DNA from 4 places in the Sodalis sp. RH21 genome. Region 1 is predicted to be linked to each of the others. Evidence: predicted binding sites of a transcription regulator. Region 1 holds the regulator's gene; each other region holds the start of a gene.
What was found. The regulator CRP, encoded in region 1, controls carbon source genes, mostly activating them, when cyclic AMP is high. The targets are predictions, from matches to a motif close to ATGTGANNNNNNTCACAT.

Region 1 (4,547 bases):
AAATGGATATGGCGATCCGCAAAGCCCGCGATCTTGGCCGCCATATCAGCTATTTCGGACCGGAAGCCAATGATTTCGGTTTACTGGAGCGTACGCTCCAGCAATACGGGCTGTCCGGACAGGGCGAGTCGCGCAAGTATCTGCATACCTACGATGAAGCCGTGCCGTACAATCAGGTTCCCGGCACGTTTACCCCCTGGCAGCCGCTGCCGGAGCCGACCGACGTGCTGTTTTACGAAGGGCTGCACGGCGGCGTGGTCACCGATCGCCATGATGTGGCGCAGCATGTGGATCTGCTGGTGGGGGTGGTGCCCATCGTTAATCTTGAATGGATTCAGAAACTGGTGCGCGATACCGGCGAGCGTGGGCATTCCCGCGAGGCGGTGATGGATTCGGTGGTGCGGTCGATGGAAGATTACATTAATTACATCACGCCGCAATTTTCCCGTACCCATATCAATTTCCAGCGGGTTCCCACCGTTGATACGTCAAATCCTTTCGCCGCCAAGGCGATTCCTTCGCTTGATGAAAGCTTTGTCGTTATTCATTTCCGCAGTTTGAATCATATTGATTTTCCTTACCTGCTGGCCATGTTGCAGGGTTCGTTTATTTCCAATATCAATACCCTGGTGGTTCCCGGCGGCAAAATGGGCCTGGCCATGGAGCTGATCGTGGGGCCGCTGGTGCAGCAATTGCTGGAAGGGAAAGAAATCAAGTAAGCGCGGGAGCTATTGATACGCCGCGACTAAGCGCGGCGCGCGTGGGTCGGTTATGCGGCGGGAGCGTGGCGTTCGGCGCGCACTTCAAAGCTGTGGGTCACATTGACCGACGCGCCGAGCATCAGGGAAACGGAACAATATTTTTCCGCCGACAGCGCGACCGCCCGTTCAACCGCCTTATCGGTCAGGCCGGCGCCGGTCACGATAAAATGCAGATTGATATGGGTAAACAGCCTGGGCGCCTCTTCACGGCGCTCGGAGGTGAGTTTCACCTCGCAGTCCCGCACGTCCTGCCGCCCCTTTTGTAAAATCGAGACAACATCGATGGCGCTACAGCCGCCGACCGACATCAATACCATTTCCATGGGGCTGGGCGCCTTCTCCCCGGCATTGCCATCCATTAAAATCTGATGGCCGGAGGATGATTCGCCTATAAAAGATAACCCTTCTACCCATTTTACTCGTGCCTGCATTATGATGACTCCAGATAAAAAGCTTTCCAGCAGACTACATTTTTGCTGGAAAAGTGGCAATGTTACCGAACATACTTCATGCTGATGCAAGACAACAGAAGACACTGCTTCAAACCTATGCTAAAAACAAGGCTGGATCGGCCTCATTGATATTGAAAGGGCAAGAGCTCGATCGGAACATCATAAAATACCAGACCCTAATAAGTTCCCTTACGTCGCTCCGTTAACGCGGAGTAAGAGAAAAATACCGCGCCGTAACAGGGAATACGATGTCCTGACTCAGGGACAGCGATGACAAAAGAGGATAACAGCGAATGGTTCTCGGCAAACCGCAAACAGACCCTACTCTCGAATGGTTCCTGTCTCATTGCCATATTCATAAGTATCCATCGAAGAGTACGCTTATACATCAGGGCGAAAAAGCAGAAACGCTTTACTACATCGTCAAGGGCGCCGTCGCGGTGCTGATTAAAGATGAAGAAGGCAAAGAGATGATCCTCTCCTATCTCAACCAGGGGGATTTCATCGGTGAATTAGGCTTATTCGAGGAAGGCCAGGAACGCAGCGCCTGGGTACGGGCTAAAACCGCCTGTGAGGTGGCCGAGATTTCTTATAAAAAATTCCGGCAGCTCATACAGGTCAATCCCGATATCCTCATGCGTTTATCCGCGCAAATGGCCAGCCGTTTGCAGGTGACCTCGGAAAAAGTCGGTAACCTGGCGTTTCTCGACGTTACCGGGCGCATTGCCCAGACTTTGCTGAATTTGGCGAAGCAACCCGACGCCATGACGCATCCCGACGGCATGCAAATCAAGATTACCCGTCAGGAAATCGGTCAGATTGTCGGCTGCTCGCGTGAAACAGTAGGCCGTATCCTTAAAATGTTGGAAGATCAGAACCTTATCTCCGCACACGGTAAAACCATTGTCGTTTACGGTACGCGCTGATAGCGTTTTAAGACAGGCGTGGTGCTCTGTGCCACGCTTTTTCCGCCGGCCGACGGTTTGCCCATAGATCCTATGTGGCGCAGGCTGATTTATCACCCCGAAGTTAACTACGCCTTACGGCAAACAATCGTATTATGCCTGCCCGTGGCGGTAGGCCTGCTATTCGGCAGCCTGCAAAACGGCCTGCTGTTCTCTTTGGTGCCCGCCTGTTGCAATATCGCCGGCCTGGATACCCTGCATAAACGTTTTTTTAAACGCCTGGCCATCGGCGGCCTGCTGTTCGCCCTTAGCAGTACGCTTATCCAAGTGTTGCTGCATCTGGCGGTGCCGCTGCCCGTGATTATGTTCGGCCTGGCGCTGCTGTTCGGCGTGACCGGCGAGATAAGCCCGCTGCACGGGCGCTTATTGCCCGCCGCCCTTATCGCCGCCATCTTTACCCTCGGCCTGGCCGGCAATGTGCCTTTTGGCGTGCCGCCGCTGTTATATATTGCCGGTACCGCCTGGTACGGATTATTCAACGGCCTGTGGTTCTGGCTGTGGAAAGAGCAGCCGATGCGGGAAACCCTCAGCCTGCTGTACCGGGAACTGGCGGATTATATCGAGGCGAAATATAGCCTGCTGACGCAGCATACCGACCCGGAGACCGCTTTGCCGCCGCTGTTTGCCCGCCAGCAAACGGTGATTGACCTGATAGCGCAGGTTTATCAGCAATTGCATATGCTCTCCGCCACTCATCAACAGCAATATAAACGCCTGCTGCGCGCCTTCCAGGTCGCGCTGGATTTACAGGAACATATCGCCGTCAGCCTGCATCAGCCCGACGAAGTGCAAAAGCTGGTGGAACAAAGCCACGCGGAGGCGGTCATCCGCTATAACGCGCGGGTGATTGCGGCGCGGCTGCGGGTGCTGGCCGACGATATCCTGTACCACCGGCCGCCGGGGCGCTTTACCATGGCCAGCGCACTCTCGGCGCTGGAAAAAATCGCCGAACGCAACCCCGACAATCCAGTCGGCCATTTTTGTTATTATCACTTCAGCCGCATCGCGCGCCTGCTGCGCACCCAGCGTCCCCTATACCGCCGCGACGTGATGGCCGACAATCAGCAGCGGCTTTCGTTCTGGCACGCGCTGATAAGCTACTGTTCCCTGAAGTCCATGGCCCTGCGCAACGCCGCCCGTTTAGGGGTGATACTGGCGATCGGCAGCAGTTTCGGATTGATGTTTAACCTGCCCAAACCGTACTGGATTTTAATGACGGTGATGTTCGTCAGCCAGAACGGTTATAACGCCACCCGGGTCCGCATCCAGCACCGGGCGCTGGGGACGCTGGCGGGGTTGTTTATCGCCGCCGGCACCCTGCGGCTGGAACTGGGCGACGGTACGATCTTGCTGTGCATGCTGGTCCTGACCCTGGCGGCCTATCTGGTGCTGCGCAAAAACTATGGCCTGGCGATGACTGGCATGACCGTGACCGCCGTCTATACGCTGCAACTGCTGTCGCTTAACGGCGCGCATTTCCTGGTGCCGCGGCTGGTGGACACGCTGCTTGGCTGTATGCTGGCGTTTGGCGGCATGTTGTGGCTGTGGCCGCAGTGGCAGAGCGGGCTGTTGCGTAAAAATGCGCATCTGGCGCTGGAGCGGGATCAGGAAGCGCTGCGCCTGCTGTTGCAGCCGGTGGCGGAACCGGCGGCGCTGGCCTATGCGCGCATGCGGGTCAACCAGGGCCATAACGCGCTGTTTACCTCGCTCAGCCAGGCGATGCGGGAGCCGGCTTTCAACTCCCGCTACCTGTCCGATATGCGTTTATGGGTGACGCACAGCCAGTTTATCGTTGAACACATCAACGCCATGACCATCCTGGCGCGGGATCATTATATGCTGACGCCGGCGCTGGCCCAGAAATACCTGGCGGCCTGCGAAGTGGCCCTGCAGCGCTGCCAGCAGCGGCTTGAATACGACGGGCCGAGCGGTGAAAGCCCGGTAGCGGAAGCCGCCGCCGAGACCCAGACCCACTCGACCACCCTGATGGAGCGCCATTTACAGCGTATTTTGTTCCATTTGGGCGTGATGCATACCATTTCCTCGGTGGCCTGGCGCCAGCGGCCGCAGCACGGCCGCTGGCTGGCGCGCCGGTTAAGCGAACCCCGGGGCTAGTCCCGGGCGGGTTATCAGGCGTCGGCGCCAAGCACCTGGGCCACCGCTTTTTCAAACCGCGCCATGCCCAGCTCGATATCCTCGAACTCCACTACCAGCGATGGCGCAAACCGCACCACGTCCGGACCGGCCACCAGGATCATCAGGCCCTGGGCGGCGCTGGCATGCAGGAATTCCCGCGCGCGGCCGTGGAACTGCGGCTGCAATACCGCGCCCAATAGCAGCCCCATGCCGCGGACTTCCGCAAACAAATG
Region 2 (4,547 bases), 760 kb from region 1:
CCAAAAACAGCAGCACGATTAACTTGCGCTTCTGGAACCGATCGGAAAACCAGGAGGCGGACAGCATCAACGGCACGGCCAGCACATAGGGCGCCGCGGACAGCCAGCCGGTGGCCACGATACCCAGGCCGGAGGCGGTTTTAAGAATGGACGGCAGCCACATAATGAAACCGTACATGCCGATATTCCAGAAAAAATGGATAAACGACAGGGACAATACCTTTTTGGAACGAAACGCTTCGCTATAATTTTTAATCGGCGCCATGGCGGTCTGTTCGGCGGCCAGGGCGGCTTCCAGGTCCTCTTTTTCCCGCTCCGTCAGCCATTTGGCCTCTTTTGGCCGGTCGACAAAGATAAACCACCAGATTGCGGCCCATACGATGGCGGGCAGGCCTTCCAGGATAAACATACCGCGCCAGCCGAAGGAGTTCACCAGATAGCCCGACACAATCGACATCCATAATACGGTTATCGGATTGCCTAAAAACAGGAACGTATTGGCTTTGGAGCGCTCTTGTTTGGTAAACCAATGGCTCAGGAATACCAGCATGGCCGGCATCACCACGCTTTCCGCCACGCCCAGTAAAAAGCGGATCACGGCCAGCAGGGTCACGTTATTTACCATGCCGGTGGCGGTGGCCAAAATGCCCCATAAAATCAGGCTGGCAAAGATCAATACCTTGGCGCTGCGTTTTTCCGCATAGATGCCGCCCGGTATCTGGAAGAAAAAATAACCCAGGAAAAACAGCGCGCCCAGCAACGATGATACGCCAGGGGTGATATTTAAATCATGGGCCAATCCCGAGGCCGCGCCGAAACCGTAATTGGCGCGATCGAGGTAAGCCAGGCTGTAAGTGATAAACGCGATCGGGATCAGTTTTTTCCAGCGCACCGGCGCCAGAGGAGTTTGCATAGGTTGACTCATGTTGCGCATTCCTAAGTCGTGATAGTTATAATGGCGTTATCGCGGCCGGTATGGGCGCGACTGCGGCGCAATAGCCCGGCTATGGCGCCCGGGATTTATTCCCTACAAAACCGCCAGCCAGCCGCCGTCCACATAGATAATCTGGCCGTTCACGTAATCCGAGGCCGCCGAGGACAGATAGACCGCGGTACCGATCAACTCCTCGGGTTTGCCCCAGCGCTGCGACGGATTGCTGCTTTTAACCCAGGTATCGAATTCCTGATCTTCAATCAGGGCGGTATTCATATCGGTCAGGATATAACCCGGTCCGATGGCATTGGTTTGAATATTGAATTGCGCCCATTCCGCCGCCATGGCGCAGGTCAGCATTTTTATGCCGCCTTTCGCCGCCGTATACGGAGCTACCGTCGGGCGCGCGGCCTGGCTGGTCAACGAGCCGATATTAATGATTTTTCCGCCCGCGCCGCGCGCTATCATGCGTTTGGCCGCGGCGCGGGAGACAATAAAGGCGCTGGTCAGGTTGGTATCGATCACCCGCTGCCAATTTTCCAGCGCTAAATCCACCATGGGCTGGCGGAATTGGATACCGGCGTTATTGATTAAAATATCAATATGCAGCCCCTGCGCGTTGAGCTGGTTAAACGCCTGTTCGACGGCGTGCTCGTCGGTGACGTCGAACGCCACGCCGTGGGCCTGATAACCTTGCTCACGCAGCTTTTGCACCGATTCATCCATCAATCCGGCGCGGATATCGTTAAGGATCACGGTAGCGCCGGCCTTGGCCAGACCCTGCGCGTAGGATAAACCCAAGCCGCGGGCCGATCCGGTGACCAATGCCGTTTTCCCTGCAAGATCAAAAAGTACTGACATAACCTATCCTCTCGTTGTAAAAGCCCGATAATTAAAAGATGACTAATGACGGACTTGTATGACATCATTCATATATACGTTGCTTTATGCGCCACTTTAAAGCAAATGGCTAAGTTGATTTTTGAAGAGTCGATCACAAAATAGGTAATGACAGCGCTATGGAATTAAATGATTTTTTAAATTATATATATTATATATCAATAAGTTATATTTAATTATTTGATCTGACGCACATTATTTTACCTGCCCGCTTTCGGTTGAGAGCATACAATGATATAAAATGACAACTTGTAGGACATCATATAACGATTGGCGTCGATGTCGTCATCTTCCGGCAAGCTGTGCCGGGCAAACGCCGCCCAAGGGCGTTTAATGAATTTATTTATCGCCGTGCGCTGGGCGATGCGTGAACATTTAAGGAGCTAGAGTGGAAAACCTGAAAATAACCAATGTCAAAACCATCCTGACCGCGCCGGGCGGCATCGACCTGGCGGTGGTCAAGGTGGAAACCAACCAGCCTGGGCTGTACGGCCTGGGCTGCGCCACCTTCACCCAGCGCATTTTTGCGGTTAAAACCGCCATCGAAGAGTATATGGCGCCGTTTTTAATCGGTAAGGACCCGGCGCGCATCGAGGATATCTGGCAGTCGGCCTGTGTCAGCGGCTACTGGCGCAGCGGCCCCATAATGAACAATGCGCTTTCCGGCGTGGATATGGCCTTATGGGATATCAAAGGCAAAGTGGCGGGCCTGCCGGTTTACGATTTGCTGGGCGGGAAATGCCGCGACGGCATTCCGCTTTACCGGCATACCGACGGCGGCGACGAATTTGAAGTGGAAGATAATATCCGCGCCATGATGGAAGAAGGGTATCAGCACGTACGCTGCCAGATGGGGATGTACGGCGGCGCGGGCACCGAAGATCTGAAGCTGATCGCGACCCGGCTGGAACGGGCAAAAAATATCCTGCCGAAACGATCGCCGCGCGCCAGCACCCCGGGCATTTATTTCGACCCTGACGCGTATGTCAAAAGCGTGCCGCGCTTATTTGAGCACCTGCGCAATAAGCTTGGCTTCGGCATTGAATTTATTCACGATGTGCATGAACGGGTCGCGCCCATCGCCGCCATTCATCTGGCCAAGACCCTGGAACAATATGAGCTGTTTTATCTTGAGGACCCGGTGGCGCCGGAGAATATCGAGTGGCTGAAGATGCTGCGCGCCCAGTCATCCACCCCGATTGCCATGGGCGAACTATTCACCCATATCAACGAATGGCGTCCGCTTATTACCAACAATTTGATCGATTTTATCCGCTGCCATGTCAGCACCATCGGCGGCATCACCCCGGCCAAAAAACTGGCCACGCTGAGCGAGCTGCACGGCGTACGCACCGCCTGGCACGGCCCGGGGGATATTTCCCCCATCGGCGTGGCGGCTAACCTGCACCTGGATTTAAGCGTCACCAATTTGGGTATCCAGGAGTACACGCCGATTAATGAAGCGCTGCGCGAGGTGTTCCCGGGCTGCCACGAAGTGGATAAAGGCTACGCCTACGTCAGCGATAAACCGGGCCTGGGGGTGGATATCGACGAGGATAAGGCGCGTCTTTATCCCTGCGCCGGCGGCCTGCCGTCATGGACCCTGGCCAGGACCCCGGACGGCAGCGCCGCCCGTCCATAATCCGCCTTTTATTCCGGCTCGTTTCCATTGGCCCGGCGGATAATCCCCGTTATCCGCCGGGTTGCGCCCGCTCCAAGACCCTTGCCCACCGGCGCCGTTTACCGTCCGTGTCGCCCTGTAACCGCCATTTACACTTTGGCGATGTTGGTAACAAAACCCTTCCATTCCCATTGTTATAACGTGCTATAAACAAATAGTTAACATATCAAAACCGGCGTTTTTCACGCTATCTACCATCGGGTGACAGGGCGCAAAATCCCCGGCAGCTTGCCTGACCATAGCTTATTTAGGCGCACTTTATATGCGCGGCCAATTTAAAGATAGGACAATGACTATGTTCAATTGGACCTCAACCCAGCGCAATGTGGCGTTCGCGTGCTTTGCCTGCTGGATGTTGGACGCCTTCGACTTTTTTATCCTGGTGTTCGTCTTAAGCGATCTGGCCTCCTGGTTTCATACCGATATCGCCAGCGTTTCCATTTCGATTATGCTGACTCTGGCGGTACGCCCGCTGGGGGCGTTGCTGTTCGGGCGCCTGGCGGAAAAATTTGGCCGCCGGCCGATCCTGATGGTCAACGTATTGATGTTTTCGCTGTTTGAACTGCTGTCGGCCTGGTCGCCTACGCTTGCCATATTTATTGCCTTCCGGGTGATTTATGGCGTGGCGATGGGGGGTATCTGGGGGGTGGCCTCGTCGCTGGCGATGGAAACGATTCCCGACCGCTCCCGCGGCCTGATGTCGGGTATATTCCAGGCGGGTTATCCCGCCGGCTATTTATTGGCGGCCATTATCTTCGGCTTATTCTTTGGCAGCGTGGGCTGGCGCGGCATGTTCCTGATTGGCGCGCTGCCGGTGCTGCTGTTGCCTTATATTTACTTCAAAGTGCCCGAGTCGCCGGTATGGCTGGCGGCCAGGGCGCGCAAAGAGAGCGTGGCGCTGCTGCCGATTATCCGCACGCACTGGAAGCTATGCATATATATGGTGGTGCTGATGGCCTGCTTTAACTTTTTCAGCCACGGTACCCAGGATCTCTATCCCACCTTCCTGAAAGTGCAGCACGGTTTTGATCC
Region 3 (4,547 bases), 1.8 Mb from region 1:
GGCATAACGACGCCGCGCCTGCGGACGGTCATACTGGCTGAACGCCGCCTGTTTGGTCGGATTGTCGTTGGCGTTGTAACGGATCACGTTGGCAATCAGCATGGCGTTGGCCAGGCCATGGGGAATATGGAATTCCGACCCCAGTTTATGGGCCATGGAGTGGCACACGCCCAGGAAGGCGTTGGCAAACGCGATGCCGGCAATGGTGGCGGCGTTATGCACGCGTTCCCGGGCCACCGGGTTCTTGCTGCCTTCATGATAGCTGGCCGGCAGATAGGTCTTCAGCAGTTTCAGCGCCTGCAATGCCTGGCCGTCGGTGAACTCGGTAGCCATGATGGAAACGTAGGCTTCCAGCGCATGGGTCACCGCGTCCAGGCCGCCGAAGGCGCACAGGGATTTCGGCATATTCATCACCAGATTGGCGTCGACAATCGCCATATCCGGCACCAGGGCATAATCCGCCAGCGGGTATTTCTGGCCGGTGGCGTCATCGGTGACCACGGCGAACGGAGTGACTTCCGAACCGGTGCCCGAAGTGGTGGTCACCGCGATCATCTTGGCCTTGACGCCCATTTTCGGGAATTTATAAATACGTTTACGGATATCCATAAAGCGCAGGGCCAGTTCTTCGAACGGGGTGCCCGGATGTTCGTACATCACCCACATGATTTTAGCGGCATCCATTGGGGAACCACCGCCCAGGGCGATGATCACGTCGGGTTTAAACGACATCATCTGCTCGGCGCCTTTGCGCACTATGCTCAGGGTCGGATCGGCTTCCACTTCAAAAAAGACATCGGTTTCGATGCCGTGATTTTTCAGCACCGAGGTGATCTGATCGGCGTAGCCGTTATTGAACAGATAACGGTCGGTGACGATAAACGCGCGTTTTGCACCGTCGCTGGCCGCTTCGTTTAGGGCGATGGGTAATGAACCCCGACGGAAATAGATGGATTTGGGAAGCTTATGCCACATCATATTTTCAGCTCGCTTGGCCACGGTTTTTTTATTGATCAGATGTTTGACCCCGACGTTCTCGGAGATCGAGTTACCGCCCCAGGAACCACAGCCCAGCGTCAGGGAGGGCGCCAGCTTGAAGTTATACAGGTCGCCGATGCCGCCTTGAGATGCCGGCGAATTGATAAGAATGCGCGCGGTCTTCATTTTATCGCCGAAGTAATTCACGCGCTCCGGCTGGTTGTCCTGATCGATATACAGGCAGGAGGTGTGGCCGATACCGCCCATTTCCACCAGTTTTTCCGCTTTGATCACGGCGTCTTCAAAGTCCTTGGCGCAATACATGGCCAGCATCGGCGACAGTTTTTCGTGAGCAAACGGTTCGGACTCATCGATCACGGTCACTTCGCCAATCAATACCTTGGTATTGCCTGGTACCTTTAGACCGGCCATCTCGGCAATTTTAGCCGCCGGCTGGCCGACGATGCCTGCATTGAGCGCGCCATGATTCAGGATAATGCCCTGCACGGCCTTCAGTTCGCCGCCGCGCAGCATGTAACCGCCGTGGCTGGCAAAACGTTCGCGCACCGCGTCATAAACCTGTTCAACCACGATAACCGACTGTTCGGAGGCGCAGATCACGCCGTTATCGAAAGTCTTCGACATCAGGATGGACGCCACCACGCGTTTAATATCCGCAGTTTCATCCACCACCACCGGCGTGTTGCCGGCGCCGACGCCGATGGCCGGTTTACCGGAGCTATAGGCCGCCTTGACCATGCCCGGTCCGCCGGTGGCGAGGATCAGGTTGACCAGCGGGTGATGCATCAGCTGGTTGGACAATTCAACCGTCGGCTCGTCGATCCAGCCGATAATATCTTTCGGCGCACCGGCGGCTACTGCGGCTTTGAGCACGATTTCCGCCGCACGGTTAGTGGCGTTCTTGGCGCGCGGGTGTGGGGAAAAAATAATGCCGTTACGGGTTTTCAGGCAGATTAGCGCCTTGAAAATCGCCGTTGAGGTTGGGTTGGTGGTGGGCACGATACCGCAGATGATACCGATGGGTTCGGCGATGGTGATGGTGCCGAAGGTATCGTCCTGCGCCAGGATGCCGCAGGTTTTTTCATCTTTATAGGCGTTATAGATATATTCGGAAGCAAAATGGTTTTTAATCACTTTATCTTCCACAATACCCATGCCGGATTCGGCTACGGCCATCTTGGCGAGGGGGATGCGCGCATCGGCGGCGGCCAGGGCGGCGGCGCGGAAAATTTTGTCCACCTGCTCCTGGGAAAAATTGGCGTATTCGCGCTGAGCTTGGTATACACGGGACACCAGGGCGTCCAGTTCAGCTGTGTTTGAAACGATTGACATAAGCATTTCTCCTATAGGGATAAAACTGTTTTAAGTAAAAACTCTTCATCTCTCCCACAGAACGTCAATGCCTAGATTCAGACCCGGTGAGTTGCCAGTTTTTAGTTAAAAGAGCTGGTAGGCCAAGTCACTTGCAGCCGGATGATTGTCCTTGATGGCGTTCAGTGAATTTGAAATACCACATATCGATAATATTAATTCGATTTCATTTTCATTAAAAAAAACATTTCGTTTTGAGATATAGATCAAATATAAACAAGTCTGTCTTGAATCACTTTAAAGATCGGCAGGAAATGTTAATGATGGGATAATAGATAGTTCTTAAAATGTGAAAAACAAAAGGCTTTACACAACATTTATTCTTTGAAGCATCGTCAAGAGATACAAATGATAATCTTATATTAATTTAAAATTATCATACGTTTAAATAAAAAAGGATAAAATTGGAAACCCTACAAACAGCATGTTAACATTATGTAATAGTTTTGTTTTCCTTATGCCGTTAATAAATTAACGCGATAAATTCAGGAAAATGTCACTGAACAAAAATTACACAAAATATCAAAAAAGATTGAAATCCAATCTTTTTAAAAAGAGTTAAAAATTCTGCAACATAGGATAAATGAAAATATTTTCCGAAAATATTCCTGACTAGTGTGTCATTCCCGCTACGTATCGTACTGAATGCGGCTATCAATGCGGGCTTAACCAGTAAGACGGAGCTTTACTAAGATCTTCCCTCGACCGCGGGGCGGACGAGAGTCCGCCAGCGGTAAAAAAATTGCGCAACTAGGATCAAAAGCCCGCCGATAATTTGCTGAACAGGCAAATGTTCGCCATACCAGAAGGCAGCAGCAATCACTGTGAGTAAAGGTTCAAGAATCATGATAATGGCGGCATTAGCAGGGGTGGCGTACTTTTGTCCCTTAAGCTGTAATCCAAAGCGCAGACTGGTGGCGATTAGGATACTGGCCAAAAGCCACAGGCCCGTTGGGAGAGAAAAAGGTTGCGACCACTGTTCCAGAAACAGGGACAACACCAGACCACTGACACCGGTACACGCGAGTTGTACCGTCGTGAGCGGAATCAACGGTACCTTGCGTGAGCAGCGGCTGGTATAGCAAAATGACACCGCCTGGACTATGGCTGTGAGCAGAAACCAGCCCTGGCTGGGATGAAATGTTATCGGTTGATGCAAGCTCAACAGGCCAAGCCCAATCATCGCCAGCGGTAAGCATTCCCAATAAGCGCTCAGCGGTCGAATTTTCATCAAACCCCATGCGACAAGAGGTACGAACAGCATGGACAAACTCATAATGAATGCCCCTTCACCAAGAGAAGGGGTGGTGGATACCGAGTAGATCCATAAGCACATGTTCAATGCCAGCCACAAGCCGCTTATCAACGCCGGTATCCACTGACGACGTGAGATCCGCTGTCCCCCCCAGAACGGCAGGAGGCACATCGATGCGAAAAGAAAGCGCAGTCCAAGAAAGGCAAATACGGGCATACCTGTAATGGCTTCACGGGAAAATATCCAGCCACAGGCGGCTATAAAGGTGGTCAGGACCAGTAATAAATCGGCTTTACGTTGCTGGGTCATTAACGATGCCTCAGAGAATTAAAATTTTCTGACCATTTTTATTATTAATATCGGCGGAATATTCAAGCATGTTATCGACATGCCAATGGTTGAAAACTGCATAGTACCAACAATATTGAGTAATATTCTTCAATAAAAATGGATATGGCTCATTAGAGTACGATAAGACACTGAGTTATGTTTAAACAAAATATCTATTTATTTTATCTGCATGTCAAAGCCCCCTCTTTGGCCATATCCTTATGGCCAAAAATTCTTTGCAACACTCTTTCACTAGCCGCCAGAAACGTGAGGGCAGACTAAACGGGTTGAGTAATCATTCATATTCAAAAATAATTGATAGCCAATTCTTTATGATCTTTAAGAGATTGGTATGCTATCACGGCAATGAATAGCGCTTTTTTCCCATCCTCGCCGGTGCATTGCGGAGGTCCATCCCCTCTCATCACAGAAATAAAATGCTCTAATTCCGCAACATAAGCGTCCCTATAGCGCTGAAGATAAAAATCTTCCAGGGGCGCATACATTCTTCCGGAGTCATTCCAGACTGATACCTGGTTTTCATAGATGTTGCCAGCTTGCAGCATTCCTTTAGAACCATGCAACTCAATTC
Region 4 (4,547 bases), 410 kb from region 1:
AGCTACGTACTGTGCGGCGGTATTGTCGGACTGGTATTAAAAGAGTGGAAGGGCGTGGGTAGAAGACCGGTAGGCGTATTGAGCATCGGCGGGCTGGTCATTATCCTGGCGGCCAATATCGTCGGCATCGGCATGGCGTCTTAATCGGATGGCTCTCAAGGATGAGAGCCATTTCGGCGTCACGCACGCACATACCGGGAATGCCCGCATAGCGTCAAAGTAAGAGCATGTTTATTTGCCCGGCAGCGCCAGCGCGTGGCCCGCATTCGCCGGCCTTTTCACGTCGCTGCTTTTCTGGAACCGCTGGCGGTATTCCCGCGGCGCGACGCCAAACGATTGATTAAACACCACGGAAAAGTAATTACTGTCGTCAAAGCCGCACAGCGACGCCACTTCACCAATGGTCTGCTGGCCGTGGCGCAGCAAATCCATGGCTTTGCATAACCTGAGCTGCCGCAGATATTGATTTACGCCCATGCCGGTTTGCTGTTTAAACAAGGCCTTCAGGCCGCGGGCATTTAACTGGTGCCGCCGGCAAAAATCATCCAGCCGGAACGGTTCGGCAATGCTGACGCGCAGGGCCATCAGCAACAAATCCAACTGCTCGGCGTCAGAAGGCAACGGACTGTCGGGCGCGTGGCGAAAACGCATCAGCAACAGCGCCACCTGCAAGAATAACGCCTCGCTCAGCATCACCGACAGCGCGTCGGTCCTCATGCATTCGCGCGCCAGCGCGTCCACCTGCCGGCGCAGCACCGACATGCCCGGCGTGCTCAACCGCCAGTAGCGTTGCGGCTGCGCCGCTTCATTCCCCGGTAGCAATGCCCGCCAGTCGGCGGCCAGCGTCAACTGGTCGCGGCAATAGAGAATATTATCCAGCTCAAGATCGTTGACCGACTCATAGCTGTGCCGGTCGCCGGCGTTGATATAAAACAAATCGCCGCAGGTGATGGCGTAAGGCACGTCATTAAGAATATGCAGCCCGTTGCCGCGCCAGACAATCACCAATTCGTTGAAATCATGGTGGTGGGTAGGGAACGCCGGCTGGGGATGACGGTCGGCAACCGTTATCCCGTTTTTACTTGTCAGGAAATAGTCGGTTGTCGCCAGTTTCAGGCCAGACACCATCACACCCTCCCGGCATAAATATCAGGGAGAAGATAATGGCATGGCGGGGAAATTAAAAATTTGAAATCGGCGGCATTTGTCACATTTCCCGGCAAATGAGCGTTATGACGGGTCGCCGCTGCGCAACATTTTTGGCGAATGGGAAAATTCGCGCCGAAATTGCGTGGAGAAATGGTTACTGTCGCTAAAACCACAGGCATGGGCAATCTCGGTAATGGTTTTGTCGCTTTGCAGCAGGCGTTTGCGGGCTTCCAGCAACCGCAGCCGGTTAAGATAACGCTGGGGCGTCATGCCGGTCCGCTGCTTTAACTGGCGATGCAGGGTGCGCAGCGGCAGTGAAAATTGTTCGGCCAGAACCAGCCAATCGATATCGTTATAAAAATTATGCTGCAACCAGCGTAGCAACTCTTGCAGGCGCTGCTCGCGGGAGCCGTCCTCCCCGCCGTTTTGAAAACATCCGTGGCGCAACATGATCAACAACTGCAAGAATTGTCCTTCGCTGGCCGCGATGCCCTCGGGGGAAGAGTCCGCCGTAAGTTCGCTAAGCGTGTGGATGTACTGCTTGGCCAACTGCATTTCGGCATGGTTGATCTGCCAGTTGACCTGATTGTCCGGCGAGTCCTGGGAGGGGAGAAAACGGCTGATATCCGTCAGGAAACGAAATTTCCCGGGGGCGCGGTACAGGATATTGATCAAATTAAGATCGTCGACGTTTTCAAATAAATGATGATCGTCGGCGCGAATAAAGCAGACCGTACCGCTGCCCAAAACATAAGGCTGATCGTTAAAAACGTGAATGCCCGACCCTTTTTCCACCAGCACGATCTCCCAGAAATCATGATAATGCTCGGGGAAAGCGCTTTGCGGTACACGGGGTTCAATGGCGATGGTGGCGTCTTGGGAACTAAAAAAATCCTCACCATAAAGTCGCGTCATTTTCGTTACCTCACCATTTTACGAAGTTTCATAATAAGACGCGATTGTGAAACTTAACCTTGAATAAATGACCGCCATTGACGGCATTTAGGTTATTTTTTTAAGATTAGCCCGATGATGATCAAATTTGTGGCAGCGATCACAGGCGCGGGGTAGATAATTTATCTCGACGTGAATAATCGGGTCATTTATTGTCAGAGTGATATTTTTGTGATGGGATTCACATTCATCTTTACGATTCTGCCACCGCGATCAAACCGGTGGCATTCACCGGAAGGTGGCGGCATAAATATGTTCTTACACTGCGGTCATAGGATTAATGAGGAATATCCACTATGGCCGTGCGTAATATTGTTGCTGTCGACCTCGGTGCTTCCAGCGGCCGGGTAATGCTGGCCCAATGGCATTCAGCATCACAGAAAATAACCCTTAAAGAAATTCATCGCTTCGCGAATACCTTTATTTCCCTGGACGGGCAGGATTGCTGGGATCTGGATAAACTGGAACAGGAAATTCTCACCGGCCTGATGGCGCTGGATAACGCCGGCACCGTCATCGACAGTATCGGCATCGATACCTGGGGCGTGGATTACGTCTTGTTGGACGCCGCGGGCAAACGGGTCGCCGCCCCGGTTTCTTACCGCGATCACCGTACCGACGGCGTGATGCCCGCGGTGCTGGAGGATTTGGGACGCGAGACGATTTACCAGCGTACCGGTATCCAGTTTTTGCCTTTTAACACCCTATATCAGCTTAAAGCCTGGCGTCAGCAGCAGCCGGCCTGCCTGGAGCGAGTGGCGCATTTAGTCATGATCCCGGATTATTTTTATTTCCGGCTGACCGGCACGCTGAACTGGGAATATACCAACGCCAGCACCACCCAATTACTGAATCTGGCCACTGGGGACTGGGATCAATCCTTGCTGGATTATCTGGACATTCCCCGCCGTTGGCTGGGCGCTCCAACGCCTCCGGGCAATAAACTGGGATATTGGATCAGCCCCAACGGGCAGGCCGCGCCGGTGGTCGCCGTGGCCACCCATGACACCGCGAGCGCGGTGGTGGCCGCGCCGTTGCATACCGACGGCTGCGCCTATCTTAGCTCGGGCACGTGGTCCCTGATGGGTATCGACAGCGAACGGCCGTTTAATGATGCCGCCGCGCTGGCCATGAATATTACCAATGAGGGGGGCATCAACGGCCGTTTCCGGGTACTGAAAAATATCATGGGCTTATGGCTGTTGCAGCGCATCTGCGCCGAACTGGCGGTGGACGACCTCAAAGGCCTGGTGGCGCAGGCCGCCGGTCAAACGCCGTTTCGCAGCCTGATCAATCCCAACGACGATCGGTTTATCAACCCCCCGTCGATGGTTGACGCCATTCGCCAGTTCTGCCGCGAAAACGGCCAGCCGGTGCCAGAGGACGCCGCCGCCCTGGCGCGCTGCATTTTCGACAGCCTGGCCATGCTCTACCGGCAGGTGCTGCTGGAATTGGCCTCCCTGCGCGCGGCGCCGCTGACCGGCCTGCATATCGTCGGCGGCGGCTGCCAGAACGATCTGCTCAACCAACTTTGCGCCGATACTTGCCAGATCCAGGTAACCGCCGGTCCGGTGGAAGCGTCGACCCTGGGCAATATTGGCTGTCAACTGATGGCCCTTGATGAAGTCAAGGACGTCGCCGTCTGGCGCGACGCGGTGGAAGAGAATTTCGCCGCGCGTTATTACACCCCTAATCCAGATCCCCATTTCGCTACCTATTGGCAACGTTTTTTGGCGCTCTGCCACCTGAAAGAGGAAGTCTTATTATGAGTCAATCCGTAGAACAAGCCTGGCAATTGGCCAAACAAAGGTTTGCCGATATCGATGTCAATGTCGACGGCGCCCTGGAATTACTCGATACCCTGCCGGTATCCATGCACTGCTGGCAGGGGGATGACGTGGCCGGGTTTGAAAATACCGGCGGCGCCCTGACCGGGGGAATCCAGGCTACCGGCAACTATTTCGGCAAAGCCCATAACGCCCAGGAACTGCGGGCCGATTTGGAACAGGCGTTCAGCCTGATCCCGGGGCCGAAACGTCTGAACCTGCACGCCATCTATTTGGAGGCCGAAGGCAAAGTCGAACGCAACGAAATCGAACCCAAACATTTTGCCCGCTGGGTTAGCTGGGCGCGGGAGCATCAACTGGGGCTGGACTTCAACCCCACCTGCTTTTCCCATCCGCTGAGCGCCGACGGTTTTACCTTGTCCCATGCCGATAAAGGCATTCGCCAGTTCTGGATTGAACATTGCCAGGCCAGCCGCCGCATTTCGGCCTATTTCGGCCGCGAGCTGGGCACCGCCTCGGTGATGAACATCTGGGTTCCCGACGGCATGAAAGATGTCACCATCGATCGCCTGGCGCCGCGCCAGCGGCTGCAGTCGGCACTGGATGAAGTTATCGCGGAAAAACTCGATGCCAATCACCATATCGACGCCGTGGAAA

Region 2: the regulator CRP is predicted to act here: its motif matches at 2,013-2,030, upstream of ACL2XP_RS04520 (enolase C-terminal domain-like protein).
Region 3: the regulator CRP is predicted to act here: its motif matches at 2,565-2,582, upstream of adhE (bifunctional acetaldehyde-CoA/alcohol dehydrogenase).
Region 4: the regulator CRP is predicted to act here: its motif matches at 2,273-2,290, upstream of rhaB (rhamnulokinase).

What each region holds. Positions count from the first base shown of each region.
Region 1 is NZ_CP178732.1:218,338-222,884, reverse strand. It holds gene ACL2XP_RS00985 (phosphoribulokinase) at 1-719, shown strand, start outside; gene ACL2XP_RS00980 (OsmC family protein) at 770-1,192, opposite strand; gene crp (cAMP-activated global transcriptional regulator CRP) at 1,507-2,139, shown strand; gene ACL2XP_RS00970 (YccS/YhfK family putative transporter) at 2,212-4,293, shown strand; gene argD (bifunctional acetylornithine/succinyldiaminopimelate transaminase) at 4,308-4,547, opposite strand, start outside.
Region 2 is NZ_CP178732.1:982,503-987,049, forward strand. It holds gene ACL2XP_RS04510 (MFS transporter) at 1-925, opposite strand, end outside; gene ACL2XP_RS04515 (SDR family oxidoreductase) at 1,028-1,795, opposite strand; gene ACL2XP_RS04520 (enolase C-terminal domain-like protein) at 2,223-3,476, shown strand; gene ACL2XP_RS04525 (MFS transporter) at 3,805-4,547, shown strand, end outside.
Region 3 is NZ_CP178732.1:2,046,595-2,051,141, reverse strand. It holds gene adhE (bifunctional acetaldehyde-CoA/alcohol dehydrogenase) at 1-2,331, opposite strand, end outside; gene ACL2XP_RS09285 (DMT family transporter) at 3,059-3,934, opposite strand; gene iolG (inositol 2-dehydrogenase) at 4,261-4,547, opposite strand, start outside.
Region 4 is NZ_CP178732.1:633,318-637,864, forward strand. It holds gene rhaT (L-rhamnose/proton symporter RhaT) at 1-144, shown strand, start outside; gene rhaR (HTH-type transcriptional activator RhaR) at 232-1,128, opposite strand; gene rhaS (HTH-type transcriptional activator RhaS) at 1,231-2,064, opposite strand; gene rhaB (rhamnulokinase) at 2,400-3,872, shown strand; gene ACL2XP_RS02960 (L-rhamnose isomerase) at 3,869-4,547, shown strand, end outside.